Regions from separate parts of the Streptomyces sp. NPDC015127 genome, predicted to be linked through region 2. Evidence: riboswitches for the same ligand, from Rfam matches in the RefSeq annotation. Region 2 holds a riboswitch; each other region holds the start of a gene.
What was found. A riboswitch is a leader RNA that binds a small molecule or an ion and turns the genes downstream of it on or off. The one in region 2 is predicted to bind cyclic di-AMP.
Positions count from the first base shown of each region.

Region 1 (3,487 bases), on a different contig from region 2:
GCGACGAGCGCGACCTGCTCCAGGAACTCGGCGAGCGTGCCCGCGCCCTCCTCCTCCCCGCGGTCCTGCTCGAACTCCAGCGCCACGGCGGCCAGTTCCTGGAGGTTCTCGATGCGCGTCTCGTCCTGCGGGTCCGTGGACGCCTGCAACTCGGCGAGATAGCCCGTGCGCTCCAGGACGGCTTCGAGCACGGTGGCCGGTCCGGCACCGGACTCGGCGATGGTGCGCAGCTCCTCCATCAGCACGTTGAACCGCTTGACGGCGTTCGCCGAGCGGGCCGCCATGCCGTACGCCTCGTCGACGCGGCGCAGCGCCTGCGGGAAGGTGATCTTCTCGCGGAGCGCGAGGGCGTCGATCATCGCCTCGGCGCGCTCGCCGATGCCGCGCTTGGGCACGTTGAGGATGCGGCGCAGCGGGACGTTGTCCTCGGGGTTGGCCAGCACGCGCAGGTAGGCGAGGACGTCCCTGACCTCCTTGCGCTCGTAGAAGCGCACACCGCCGACGACCTTGTAGGGCAGGCCGACGCGGATGAAGATCTCCTCGAAGACACGGGACTGGGCATTCGTCCGGTAGAAGACGGCGACGTCGCCGGCCTTCGCCTCGCCGGCGTCGGTGAGCCGGTCGATCTCGTCGGCGACGAACTGGGCCTCGTCGTGCTCGGTGTCCGCGACATAGCCGGTGATCTGGGCGCCCGCGCCGGCGTTCGTCCACAGGTTCTTCGGGCGGCGGGACTCGTTGCGCTCGATGACCGCGTTGGCGGCGGACAGGATCGTCTGGGTGGAGCGGTAGTTCTGCTCCAGCAGGATCGTCGTCGCGTCCGGGTAGTCCTCCTCGAACTGGAGGATGTTGCGGATGGTCGCGCCGCGGAACGCGTAGATCGACTGGTCGGCGTCGCCGACGACGCACAGCTCGGCGGGCTCCAGGTCCTCGTACCCCTCGCCCACCAGCTCGCGCACGAGCGTGTACTGGGCGTGGTTGGTGTCCTGGTACTCGTCGACGAGGACGTGGCGGAAGCGGCGCCGGTAGTGCTCGGCGACATCCGGGAACGCCTGGAGCAGGTGGACCGTGGTCATGATGATGTCGTCGAAGTCCAGGGCGTTGGCCTCGCGCAGCCGCGCCTGGTACATCCGGTACGCCTCTGCCAGCGTCTTCTCGAAACCGTCCTGCGCCTGGTCGGCGAAGGTCTCCTCGTCGATCAGCTCGTTCTTCAGGTTGGAGATCTTGGCGCTGAAGGACTTCGGCGGGAACTTCTTCGGGTCCAGGTCGAGATCGCGGCAGACCAGCGACATCAGGCGCTTGGAGTCGGCGGCGTCGTAGATCGAGAACGACGAGGTGAAGCCCAGCTTCTTCGACTCGCGGCGCAGGATGCGGACGCAGGCGCTGTGGAAGGTCATGACCCACATGGCATGGGCGCGCGGGCCGACCAGCTGCTCGACGCGCTCCTTCATCTCGCCGGCGGCCTTGTTGGTGAAGGTGATCGCCAGTATCTGGCCGGGATGGACATGGCGCGTGGCCAGCAGGTGGGCGATGCGGTGGGTGAGCACGCGCGTCTTGCCCGAACCGGCGCCGGCGACGATGAGCAGCGGGGAGCCGACATGGACGACGGCGGCGCGCTGCTGCTCGTTCAGCCCCTCCAGCAGGGCGGCCGCGTCGACGGCAGGGCGGGGCGCGCCGTCGCGGTAGTACCCGTCGCGGGCCGGCGGCACGTCGTACGCACCCTGGAAGAGATCGTCCGGGATCGGCTCCGGAGCCGACTCCTCAGGGGGCGGAGGGGGCTCCTCCCCGTGGGTCTGGAGATCCGCCAGGAAGCTGTCGTCAAAGAGGCTGCTCATCGCTTATCGAGTCTAGGCGGCCGGACCGACAACCGGGCCCGCATGCCCATACGGGGAGAGCTCACGTTGCGTGACCGAGCCTGTCCGAGGCGCCATCGCGGCGCGGAAACACGGCCGCCACCCAAAAAGGTCACGGAAATGTATCGGACATATCGAACATCAACCTTCACAGCGCGCACACGAGTTGGCTAGCGTGCTCGACCAGACGGCCCGCACCCCTCCCGGCGAACCGCGCCGAACGGGTCGACTCCGCCGAATTCGGGCTGCCCGCAGGGGCGTTCGAAACCGGGGACCCAAACTCTGCACAACCGGGGTGAATCGGACCATGCTGTCAGTGGTCCGTAGGGCATCTTCCGTTCTGCCCGAACCCGACAGCTAACCCGGTAGGCGGTCCACGGAAGAAGGAGATGCCGGCCTTGGCGTCGCATCGCAGGACCCGCAGCCGCAGCGCAAAACCCTCCCCCGCCGTCGGGTTCACGACGGCCGCCCTCGCCGGCGTCACCCTCCTGTCGTCACAGAGCGCCACCGCCACGCCCAGCGACCCCAAGCCCTCCATCGAGGAGGTGCAGAAGAAGGTCGACGACCTCTACCGGCAGGCCGGCAGCGCGACTCAGGAGTACAACAAGGCGAAGGAGGCCACCGCCGAGAAGCGGCGCGAGGTCGACACGCTGTTCGACGAGGCGGCCGCGCGGGCGGAGAAGCTGAACGAGTCGCGCCGCGCCCTCGGAACCTACGCCGCCGCCCAGTACCGCACCGGCGCGGTCACCCCGACCGCGGCGCTGCTGTTCGCGGACAGCCCTCAGGCGTACTTCGACCAGACGCAGCTGATGGACCGGATGACCGACCAGCAGCGGACGGCCGTCAACGACTACGAGACGCAGCGCGCGGCGGCCGCGAAGCAGCGGGCCCGGGCGACGAAGCGGCTGGAGTCGCTGACCGAGTCCCAGCAGGCCCTGCGCATCAGCAAGCAAAGCGTCCAGACGAAGCTGGCCGAGGCGCGCACCCTCCTGTCGGAGCTGACGGCCGAGGAGAAGGCCCGGCTCGCCGCGATCGAGCGCGAGAAGGAGGCGGAGGCGCGGCGCAAGGCGAAGGCGAAGGCCGAGGAGGAGGCCAGGGCCCGCGCCGAGGCGGAGCGGCAGCGCCAGGAAGGCGACCGGACCTCGCCGGAGACGGGCACCGGGACCGGGACGGACGACGGCACGTACGCGGCCAAGGCCGACAAGGTGCTCGCCTTCGCCCGCGCCCAGATCGGCAAGCCGTACGTGTGGGGGGCGACGGGCCCGTCCTCGTACGACTGCTCGGGGCTCACCCAGGGGGCCTGGAAGGCGGCCGGGGTGGACCTGCCGCGCACCACCTGGGACCAGGTGAAGGTGGGGCAGCGCGTCGCGACGGCGGACCTGCTCCCCGGCGATCTCGTCTTCTTCTACGACGACATCAGCCACGTCGGCATCTACATCGGCGGCGGCAAGATGATCCACGCGCCGAAGCCGGGCGACAGCGTCCGCGAGGAGTCCATCTACTACATGCCGATCTACGGGAGCGTCCGCCCGGTCTGATCCACCCCACCGGCAGGCGCGTGCCCGGACGGTCCCGCCCGTCCGGGCACGCGTGCGTCCGGGACGCGCATCAGGTCCAGAGCGTCGCGATGAAGATGT
Region 1 covers NZ_JBIBVE010000003.1:166,783-170,269, reverse strand. The annotation lists gene pcrA (DNA helicase PcrA) at 1-1,832, opposite strand, end outside; cyclic di-AMP (ydaO/yuaA leader) riboswitch at 2,073-2,237, shown strand; gene ACF08N_RS07060 (NlpC/P60 family protein) at 2,240-3,388, shown strand; gene ACF08N_RS07055 (hypothetical protein) at 3,459-3,487, opposite strand, start outside.
Region 1: linked by a shared signal. The riboswitch ahead of ACF08N_RS07060 (NlpC/P60 family protein) and the one ahead of ACF08N_RS00645 (peptidoglycan DD-metalloendopeptidase family protein) in region 2 are both predicted to bind cyclic di-AMP.

Region 2 (3,487 bases):
GTCCGCGTCCCAGGCCCGGCGGTCCTGCACGGACTTGAGCGACCACAGGTCGAGGACGGGGCAGTCGTAGCGGTCCGCGATGGCCCGCACATGCGCGGTATACGTGGCGATCTTGCCGCGCAGATGGCGCAGGACCGGCACGTCCCGGGTGTCGAATCCGGTGGTCACCATGACGGTGCCGACCGCGCTCTTGAGGTCGGCGACGGCCCGCTCGAACCGCTCGGCCACGTCGTCCGGGTCGCTGCCCGGCCGGATGATGTCGTTGCCTCCCGCGCAGAACGTCACCAGGTCGGGGGCGAGTTGCCTGGCCCTCGGGACCTGCTCGTCGACGATCTGGTCGAGGAGGCGGCCGCGAACGGCGAGGTTGGCGTACCGGAAGGTGTGTTCCGGCGTCAGGTCGGCGAGCAGCACCGCGAACCGGTCCGCCCAGCCGACGTACGTCCCGTCGGGACCGGGGTCTCCCACGCCCTCGGTGAAGCTGTCACCGATCGCTGCGTACGACCCGAATGCGCCCTTGTTCTCTGTTCTCGAATCGTCTGCCACGGGAGCACATCTTTCCTTTACGGATGTGACCTACGCGACCGTAAGGAGGGGTTGACGGGAGGTGATCTTTGCCACCGGTCAAGTTTCCGCCAAGCCGGAATACGCGGAATCCCCCGCTCCGCCGCCGGACGGAACGAGGGATGCGCGATTGACTGTGCGTCAGAGAGAGACGCCGTGCTGACGCAGGTAGGCCAGCGGGTCGATGTCCGAGCCGTACGAGGGGCTGGTACGGATCTCGAAGTGCAGGTGCGGACCGGTGGAGTTGCCGGTGGAACCGGACAGACCGATCTGCTCGCCGCCGGAGACGCTCTGACCGCTGGAGACGCCGAGCGAGGAGAGGTGGGCGTACTGCGAGTAGGTGCCGTCGGAGTGCTGGATGACGACCTCGTTGCCGTACGAGCCGCTCCAGCCGGCCGAGACGACCGTGCCCGGACCGACGGACTTCACGCTGGTACCGCTTCCGGCGATGAAGTCGACGCCGGTGTGGTAACCGCTGGACCACATCGCACCGGACGCGCGGTACGGCGTGGAGATCCCGCCGTCGACCGGGGCGGACCAGCCGGAGGAGGCCGGGGGGGTGGCGGCCTTCTCGGCGGGGGCCTCCTCGGCGGGCGCCTTGGCGGCGGGGGCCTCGGCGCGCGAGGCGTCGCGCGAGGAGCGGGTCTTGGACTCGGAGCGCGGCTCCGGGTCGTTCTTCGCCGTGGACTTCGCGCCGATCGTCAGCTCGAGACCCGGGTGGATCAGCGCGGGGTCCGCACCGATGGCGCGGCGGTTGTCGTTGTAGAGCTTCTTCCAGCCGCCCCGCACGTTCTGCTCGTCGGCGATCTTGGCGAGGTAGTCGCCGGCGACGACGGTGTACGTCTTCGGGGCCTTCTTGGCGGCCGGAGCGGCGGCGACGGAGACCGGGGCCGAGACGGCCTTCTCGGGAGCGGCGGCGGGAGTCGCGGCGTTGGCGCCGGTCGCGCCGAGCAGCGGCATGGCTATGGCGGCGCTGCCCGTACCGGCGACGACGAAGCCGCGGGTGATGGGGTTGGCCTTGGGACGGCGGTGCTTACCTTTTCCGGGCATGGCGCATTCCTCTCCGGCGCCTGCGAGGTGAGCTGTCGGGTTCGGGCTGGAGATGCCCGTTCGCGCTGGTTGCACGAATTAACCCCGAGCCGTCCGAATTTTCCGGATACGGCGTACTACCTGGGTCCCCCGCTCCTGCCACACGTGGGTGAGTTCGAGCTCCGGTCGGCGGCAGGATTAGGCGGTCCGTCCGGATTGAGCGTGACCGTAGGCGAGTACACCGGACGGGAACAAGCCGCGATTTCCCCCGATCTTTCGCGGCCGCGACATGCGGGACGCTTTCCTCGTCACCCTCCGTGGACCAGAGCGGGTCAATTCCCTTTCCGGCAAGCGAATTGACGCGGGAAAACCGGGCACGTTCCGTCACGGATATGATCCTGCTCACGGGCCGCGACCCATCTCCCCCGTAGTCGGGGCACGTTAGCCGCAAAGGCTCAATTCGGACAGAAGATGCAAATGATCGCCTAAGCGTCTACTTGTGCATCAACCACGGTGCACAACGCCCGATTTCGCCCTCTGTGGCCGTACGGCGAACGGCGAGGCCCTTGGCCGCCCGCTTCCGGTCACCCTGAATTCATCCGGCCGGCTTCGGCGGAATCGCGCTCCGAAAGACCGCATTTCCCTTTCCCGCAAAGGGAATCCGCCCCGGCGGCCATACGCATCGGAACGTGATCGCGGCACCCCGATTTCACCCGGGGCCGACGTGGGCGGCCGGCAGACGAACTCCGGCCCGGGCGCCCAGCCTCGGTCACCACCGCGTGGCCGACCGCTCCGCCGCCTCCCCCGCGGCCCCGCAACCGCACACCGACTGAGATGATTGGCCGATGAACGTGTGCCGTATCGTCGGATCGCGCCCTCGTCGGCGACCGGCGCCGACGGCCGTCACCTGAAGGAGACCACGTGACGCAGCAGCTGCCGCAGGCCCCGTCGACCGAACCCCGGCTGGCCGGAGTGCGAAACTTCCGGGACGTGGGCGGGCTGCCGACCGTGGACGGCGGGCGCGTGCGGCACGGCAGGCTCTATCGCAGCGGACACCTCGCGCACGCGACCGCGAGCGACGCCACCTTTCTCGCGTCCCTCGGGCTGCACACGATCTTCGACTTCCGCAATGCGGCGGACCAGCGGCTGGAGGGCCCGGACGTCGAGCTTCCGGGCGTGCGCAATGTCAACCTGCCGCTGAGCGACCCGGCCGACGGTGCCGAGTTCTGGAAGATGGTCCGGGACGGCAACCTCGACGAGCTGAAGTCGATCCTGGCCGACGGCAAGGGTGCCGCCCGCATGATCGCCTCCTACCGGCTGATCATCAAGGAGCGCACCGCCGAGCACAGCCGCGTCCTGCACGCACTGGCCGAGGACAGCGTCCCGGCGCTGATGCACTGCGCGGCAGGCAAGGACCGCGCCGGTCTGTCGATCGCGGTGACCCTGCTGGCCGTCGGCGTGGAGCGCGAGGCGATCGAGGCGGACTACCTGAAGTCCAACGACCCGCACCGCCGCTACAAGGTCAAGCGCGGCGACGACTCTCCCGAGGCCATGTCCGACGAGGTCATGGAGCTGCTGAGCCCGCTCTTCGACGCGCGCGCCACGTACCTGTCCGCCGCGTTCGAGACGATCGAGGAGACCTGGGGCGGCACCGATCAGTACCTGGTGAAGGGTCTCGGGCTCTCCGACCGGACCCGTGAGCTGCTGCGCGAACGGCTCGTCGAGAACGGCTGAGCCCTTGCCGGCAGGGCGCCTACTGGTTCTGGCCGCCCACCAGGAACAGCAGGTAGAGGAATGCGGCGACGAGGTGCCCCGCCACGAGGTAGGCGAACAGCCGGATGACCAGGCCGCGCGGGAAGCGGTCCTCGCGCCTGTTCTCGGGTGTGTCCGGCAGGGG
Region 2 covers NZ_JBIBVE010000001.1:140,474-143,960, forward strand. The annotation lists gene ACF08N_RS00640 (SGNH/GDSL hydrolase family protein) at 1-543, opposite strand, end outside; gene ACF08N_RS00645 (peptidoglycan DD-metalloendopeptidase family protein) at 703-1,611, opposite strand; cyclic di-AMP (ydaO/yuaA leader) riboswitch at 1,616-1,772, opposite strand; gene ACF08N_RS00650 (tyrosine-protein phosphatase) at 2,512-3,324, shown strand; gene ACF08N_RS00655 (DUF6126 family protein) at 3,344-3,487, opposite strand, start outside.

Region 3 (3,487 bases), on a different contig from region 2:
GCGGCCGCCGGAGAGAACGACGAGCACAAGGGGGCGGACCAGTGAGCGACGCTGCCGTGACCATGGACTTCCACCCGCAGCCCACCGCCGGCACCGCCCGGCCCTGGGCCTTCCCCGCCCCCGAGCGCGGCACCCTGGACAACGGGCTGACGGTGCTGCGCTGCGACCGCCCCGGCCAGAAGGTCGTCGCCGTGGAGATCCTCCTCGGCGCCCCCCTGGAGGCGGAGCCCGAGGGACTCGACGGCGTCGCCACGATCATGGCCCGCGCCCTGTCGGAGGGCACCGACAAGCACAGCGCCGAGGAATTCGCCGCCGAGCTGGAGCGCTGCGGCGCCACGCTCGACTCGCTCGCCGACCACCCCGGTGTCCGTGTCTCCCTGGAGGTCCCCGCCTCCCGGCTGCCCAAGGCGCTCGGCCTGCTCGCCGACGCGCTGCGCGCCCCCGCCTTCGCGGCGGGCGAGGTCGACCGGCTGGTGCGCAACCGCCTGGACGAGATCCCGCACGAGATGGCCAACCCGGCCCGCCGTGCGGCCAAGCAGCTCTCCAAGGAGCTGTTCCCCTCCCCCCTGCGCGTGTCCCGGCCGCGTCAGGGCACCGAGGAGACGGTGGCGAGGATCGACTCCGCGGCCGTACGGGCCTTCTACGAGGAGCACGTCCGGCCCGCCACGTCGACCGTCGTGGTCGTGGGCGACCTGTCCGGGATCGACGTGGACGCCGTCCTCGCCGACACCCTCGGGGCCTGGACGGGCGACAAGGCGGCCACCCGGCCCGTGCCGGCGATCACCGCCGACGACACCGGCCGGGTGTTCATCGTCGACCGCCCGGGCGCCGTGCAGACGCAGCTGCTCATCGGCCGCACCGGCCCCGACCGCCACGACAGTGTCTGGCCCGCCCAGGTGCTCGGCACGTACTGCCTCGGCGGCACGCTGACCTCCCGGCTCGACCGCGTCCTGCGGGAGGAGAAGGGCTACACGTACGGCGTACGTGCCTTCGGCCAGGTGCTGTTGTCCGCCCCGGACGGCTCGGGGGCCTCGATGCTGGCCATCAGCGGCTCCGTGGACACGCCCAACACCGGCCCCGCGCTGGAGGACCTGTGGAAGGTGCTGCGAACGCTGGCGGCGGAGGGACTCACCGACGCCGAGCGTGACGTGGCCGTGCAGAACCTGGTCGGCGTGGCACCGCTGAAGTACGAGACGGCAGCGTCGGTGGCGGCCACGCTCGCGGACCAGGTCGAGCAGCACCTCCCGGACGACTACCAGGCGCAGTTGTACGCCCGCCTGGCCGCGACGGGCACCGTGGAGGCGACCGCGGCGGTGGTCAGCGCGTTCCCCGTGGACCGTCTGGTCACGGTGCTGGTCGGCGACGCGGCGCAGATCGAGGCTCCGGTCAGGGCACTGGGCATCGGTGAAGTGACTGTCGTCACGGGCTGATCGAATGCCGCGTATCGGGTGAACCCGGCGCGGAACGAGTGCGATGCGCGCAAGATGCGCTCAAACGGAACCCCGGCTTCAAGCTGTTTGCCGGGGTTCCGTGCTATGTCCGGTTTGTTGGAGAGGTTGCCCGTCTGCCCTGTGGCATGCGCTACAAAACAGGCTGTCCGTTTGGTGATCGGCAGATGAAATGCCTAGCGTCGGTCCGGCTGTCCGCCTGGATCACGTCGCACCCGCGGCATCGGACAGTCATCGCCGAGTCCCCTTCAGGCGCGAGCCCGGGGAGCCGGGGACCCAGTCCCCTGGGGTGAATCGGACGCCTTCGCCCGCGCGGAGGGGCCCGTAGGAGACCTTCCTGCTCCGAACCCGTCAGCTAACCCGGTAGGCGAGAAGGAAGGAAAGGACCAGCCTCTTCATGGCGTTCACCCGTGCCACCGGGAAGCACCGTGCCCCGAGCCGCCTGACGCGCAGGAGCCGGAACATCGCCGGCGTCGCGACTCTGGCCACCACCGGCGTCGTCGGAAGCCTCGCCTCCCCGGCGTTCGCCGCCGAGGCCGCGCCTTCGGTCGAGGACACCGGCCTGACGCAGATCGTCTCCATGGGGTCCATCGCCGACGAGATAGCCGACCAGGCCGCAGCCCAGAGGCAGGAGGCAGCCGAGGCCGCCGCCAAGGCCCGGGCGAAGGCGAAGGCCGAGGCCGAGGCGAAGCGCAAGGCCGAGGCACGCGCCAAGGAGGCCCGCGAGGCCAAGGAGCGCGCCGCCCGCGAGGCCGAGCGCCGCCGTCTGAATACCTTCCGGCTGCCCATCGCCGGCTCCTACGTGACCACCGGTTACCAGGCCGGCGGGTCCCTGTGGTCCTCCGGCAGCCACTCCGGCGTCGACTTCCGCGCCGCGTCCGGCACGTCGGTCGTGGCCGTGGGCGCCGGTACCGTCGTCGAGGCCGGCTGGGGCGGCGCGTACGGCAACAACATCGTGCTCCGCATGAACGACGGCACGTACACCCAGTACGGCCACCTGTCGTCGATCAGCGTGTCGGTCGGCCAGCGGGTCATGCCCGGCCAGCAGATCGGCCTCTCCGGCTCGACCGGCAACTCGACCGGCCCCCACCTCCACTTCGAGGCCCGGACCTCGCCGGAGTACGGCTCCGACATGAACCCGGTCGCGTATCTGCGCGCCCGCGGCGTCAGCGTCTGACGCGAGCCGTCTGACCCGAGCCGACCCGAGCCGCTCGCGAAGACCCCCGGTGTGCCACCGGGGGTCTTCGCCTTTCCCGGGACCCCTCCCGGCGCCCCTGACCGCCTCGCCGCTCTCTCGGATCCACGGGCATTGCGCATCCGGTGGCCCGGCCGCACCCAGGTCTCCGGCAGGTCCTCGCCGATCGCATGACGCATTTTTCGGCCAAAAGATATCCATGGATTCCGGTCGGCCATCGGAAAATGCCGTGGACTGGAATAGAGTCACCGGACACGAGTCAATCGGCTGCGTTTCGCGCGGATCAAGGCGGAGGTTCGGACATGCGCATTCCCGCGCACTCTGTATGCACGGCGATCCGCGACGACATCGTCTCCGGCGTATTCGAGCGCGGCAGCCGGCTCACCGAGGAGAACCTCGCACGCCGCTACGGGGTCTCCCGCGTCCCCGTGCGCGAGGCCCTGCGGACCCTGGAGTCGGAGGGCTTCGTCGTCACCCGGCGCCACGCCGGCGCGCATGTCGCCGAGCCGACCGAGCAGGAGGCGGCCGACCTGCTCGAGATCCGGATGCTGCTGGAGCCGCTCGGCGCCGCACGTGCCGCCCAGCGGCGCACCGATGCCCATCTGAAGGTGCTGCGCGGCCTGGTGAGGCTCGGTCAGGAGCGGGCGCGCCGCGGTCAGGGCGAGGATCTGCGGTCCCTGGGCGCCTGGTTCCACGAGACGCTCGCGCAGGCCTCCGGCAGCCCGGGGCTGACCGCCCTGCTGACCCAGCTGCGGCACAAGATCGCCTGGATGTACGCCGTCGAACAGCCGGCCGTGCCCGCCGAGTCCTGGGCCGAGCACGGCGCGATCGTGGACGCGGTGGC
Region 3 covers NZ_JBIBVE010000010.1:112,877-116,363, forward strand. The annotation lists gene ACF08N_RS20720 (M16 family metallopeptidase) at 1-45, shown strand, start outside; gene ACF08N_RS20725 (M16 family metallopeptidase) at 42-1,430, shown strand; cyclic di-AMP (ydaO/yuaA leader) riboswitch at 1,674-1,832, shown strand; gene ACF08N_RS20730 (M23 family metallopeptidase) at 1,846-2,625, shown strand; gene ACF08N_RS20735 (GntR family transcriptional regulator) at 2,946-3,487, shown strand, end outside.
Region 3: linked by a shared signal. The riboswitch ahead of ACF08N_RS20730 (M23 family metallopeptidase) and the one ahead of ACF08N_RS00645 (peptidoglycan DD-metalloendopeptidase family protein) in region 2 are both predicted to bind cyclic di-AMP.

Region 4 (3,487 bases), on a different contig from region 2:
GTGTAGTAGAGGTCGATGTGATCCGTGCGGAGCCGGCGCAGGGACTCCTCGGCCGCCGCCTTGATCGTGGTCGCGGACAGGCCCTTGTACTGCGGGTGGGCACCCACCTTCGTGGCGACGACGATCTCGGAGCGGTTGCCGCGCGAGGCCAGCCAGTCACCGATCACGGTCTCCGACTCGCCGCCCTCGTTGCCGGGCGCCCACGAGGAGTAGCTGTCGGCGGTGTCGACGAAGTTGCCGCCCGCGGCGGCGTACGCGTCGAGCACGGCGAACGAGGTGTCCTTGTCGGCGGTCCAGCCGAAGACGTTGCCGCCGAGGGCGAGCGGGAAGACGGCGAGGTCGGACGAGCCAAGGGTGCGAAGTGACGTCATGCGGGAATCAACGGCCCATCCGGCGGAGGCTATTCCGCCATCGCGCCCCCCGTCGGCCGGCACGGACAGACACAGACACCGGCACGGATACGGGCACAGACTCCGGCGAAGACATGGGGACGCGCGGCACGGATGCTCCGTACCGCGCGCCTTCGGCTGCCGCCGTCGCTCAGATCGTGAGGCCCTTGCCCCGCAGCCAGGCCATCGGGTCGAGACCGGAGCCGCCCGGGGTGTGGACCTCCATGTGCAGGTGCGGCCCGGTGACGTTGCCGGTCGCGCCGACACGGCCGATGGTCTCGCCGGTGCCGACCTTCTGGCCCGCGCTCGCGGTCATCGACGACAGGTGCGCGTACCAGACCTCGGTGCCGTCCTCCAGCTCCAGCACGATGCGGTAGCCGTACGAACCGGACCATCCGGCCGACTTGATCGTGCCGCCGTGCACCGCCTTGACCGGCGTGCCCGTCGGGGCGGCGAAGTCCAGGCCGGTGTGCCGGCCCGAGGACCACATGGAACCGGACTCGCCGAAGGTGGAGGTGATCGTGTACGAGGAGGTGGGCAGGGCGTAGCTCGCGGCGAGCTTGGCGAGGCGCTCCGCCTCCTCCTTGGCCCGCGCAGCCTCCTCGGCCTTGCGCTTCTCCTCGGCCGCCTTGGCCTCGGCCGCGCTCTGCTGCTTCTCTGCCGCGGCGGCGGCCTGCTCGGCGGCCAGCTTCTCGGCAGCGGCCTTCGCCTCGGCGTCCGCCTCGGCCCGCTGCTGCTCGACCTGCTGGAGGATGCGGGCGCGCAGGGCCTCGCCCGCGCCGAGGGTCTGCCCGCCGGTGCCCGCGCCGTCGTCGGCGACGGCGGTCATCGCGGTCAGCGGTGCCGCAAGCGCGTCGGAGCCGTCGGAGCCGTCGTCGTCGGAGAGGAGGGAGCCCACACCCGGAAGCGACTTGGCGTCGGGGAGGTTGTCCGCGATCGAGTCCGGGAGGGAGATGGAGACCGCCGGCTTGTCCTGGGCGGTCGCTATGCCACCGGCGCCGACCGCGGCGATGACGCCGACGCCGAGGACGGTGGAGCTGCGGGCGAGACCGCCGCGCTGCTTGACGACGCGGTGCCGGCCGCGCACCGGGCGGATGGATTCCTCGGTGGGATTCCACTCCTCCCACGTCTGCTCCGCGGCGTCGCCGCCGAAGGGGGCGGGCGCGAACGGGGCCTCGGGGGCAGGCATGTTGGACGCCACGAAGGCGTACTCCTTTCCTTCCTTCTCGCCTACCGGGTTAGCTGACGGGTTCGGAGCAGGAAGGTCTCCTACGGGCGTCTTCGGCCGCGAACTGAGCGGCAGGAGATGCCCGATTCACCCCAAGAGGTGGTTCCCCGGTTCCCTTGCGGAATTCGGCGCGTGCGCACGGTGCCGTCTCTTGCGACGGCTGGGACGACCGCGCTGCGTTATCGAACGTTAATAGAAGCCGGGGCCGGATTCCAAGCTGTTCCGACTGATCGTTAACGACTGCGGCCAGGACTTACCGGGACAGAAGCAGGCGGAATCGGGCGACTTGATCACCCCTCAGGTCACCCATGGTTTCTGACGTTGTGTCAAATGTTATGCACAGGGGCACCTTGCGACTACACACCGTACGCATGTCGCCGTCGCCGCTCATCCCGGCCGGCCGTGCCCCCGAGTCCGCCGCTCGCCGTCCGGGCGCCTGCCGCCGTCCCAGCGCCGCGCGCCCCGCGCCCGGGCCCCGGCGCCCGCGACCCCGCGCCGGCCGTGCGCCCGGGCCGCGTCGGCGGCGGACACGACCGGCACCGTCCGGCGCCGTTCCGGCTGCCCTTCCCCCGGCCGGCCGACCGCGAGCAGCGCCATGTCGTCCGTGGACGCCCCGCCGGTGTACCGGCGCACATCGTCGACCAGCGCGTCGAGCAGGGCCTCGGGACCGGGGAAGATGCTGCCCCGGAGCCGTTCGCCCGGGTCGTAGAAGACGCCCCGGGTGTCGCGCGCCTCGGACAGGCCGTCCGTGTAGAACAGCAGCGTCGATCCGGCGGGCAGCGGATACTCCTCCGCGCGGTCCGGCCACACCCCCAGGTCGCCCATCCCCAGCGGCAGCGCGGCCTCGGACGGCTCCAGCACGTCCAGACCGCCGTCGGCGTGCAGCTCCAGCGGGTTCGGGTGGCCGCGGTTCACCAGCCGTACGGTCCCGTGCCCCGTCCCGTCGCAGGGCGGGATCTCGCCGAGCACGGCGGTGGTGAACCCCTCGATGGCGTCCAGCCCCTCACGCCGCATGCCCTCGCGCTTCAACGCCCGCTCAAGCCGCAGCGCCACGCCCTCGAGCGAGCTCTCCTGCTCGGCCGCCTCCCGGAACGCACCGATCAGCACGGCGACGGCCTCCACCGCCTCCATGCCCTTGCCGCGCACGTCCCCGACGATCAGCCGCACCCCGTGCGGGGTGTCCTGCACGGCGAAGAGGTCGCCGCCGATGAACGCGTCCGCCTGCGCCGCCTCGTACCGCGCGGCGACGTGCAGACCGGCGATCCGGTCCGCAGGGGTGGGCAGCACGGCGCGCTGCGCGGCCTCGGCGATCACCCGCGCCGAGGCGAGCCGCGCACTGCCGCGCGTCACGACCCCGTTGATCAGCAGCGCGAAGCCCGCCACGGTGAGCACCGTGCTCGTCTCGGTGACGGCGGTGATCTGGGCGATGGTGTTGTTGTAGACGTGCAGACCGCTCGTGGCCACCACGGCGGTGATACCGATCAGGAGCGTCATGACCCAGCTGACGATCGGCGCCGCGATGAGCGGGGCCGCGGCGAAGAGCGGCACCGCGGTGAAGCGGGCCGGCGTCAGCAGATCGAAGATCACCCCGCCGGCGATCATCGCGGCGGGCAGAAGACGGACGAACCACGGCGCGACGTAGCTCCTGCCCAGTTCTCGCCCCACTGGTGTCTCCCTGCCGCTCCGCCCACGGCCCACGGACCGGTGCCGCGCACCTCCCATGCTGCGCGCCCGTGCCACGGGCGGCGACTTGCCACGTCCGGCCGGACGAATCCCCAGGTCAGCAGCGCCGGAAACGACGGCGGCCCGACAATCGAGATGATCGATTGCCGGGCCGCCGTCTTCAGTAGCGGGGACAGGATTTGAACCT
Region 4 covers NZ_JBIBVE010000005.1:416,121-419,607, reverse strand. The annotation lists gene ACF08N_RS13185 (aldo/keto reductase) at 1-371, opposite strand, end outside; gene ACF08N_RS13180 (M23 family metallopeptidase) at 541-1,590, opposite strand; cyclic di-AMP (ydaO/yuaA leader) riboswitch at 1,602-1,758, opposite strand; gene ACF08N_RS13175 (PP2C family protein-serine/threonine phosphatase) at 2,005-3,282, opposite strand; tRNA gene ACF08N_RS13170 (tRNA-Met) at 3,465-3,487, opposite strand, start outside.
Region 4: linked by a shared signal. The riboswitch ahead of ACF08N_RS13180 (M23 family metallopeptidase) and the one ahead of ACF08N_RS00645 (peptidoglycan DD-metalloendopeptidase family protein) in region 2 are both predicted to bind cyclic di-AMP.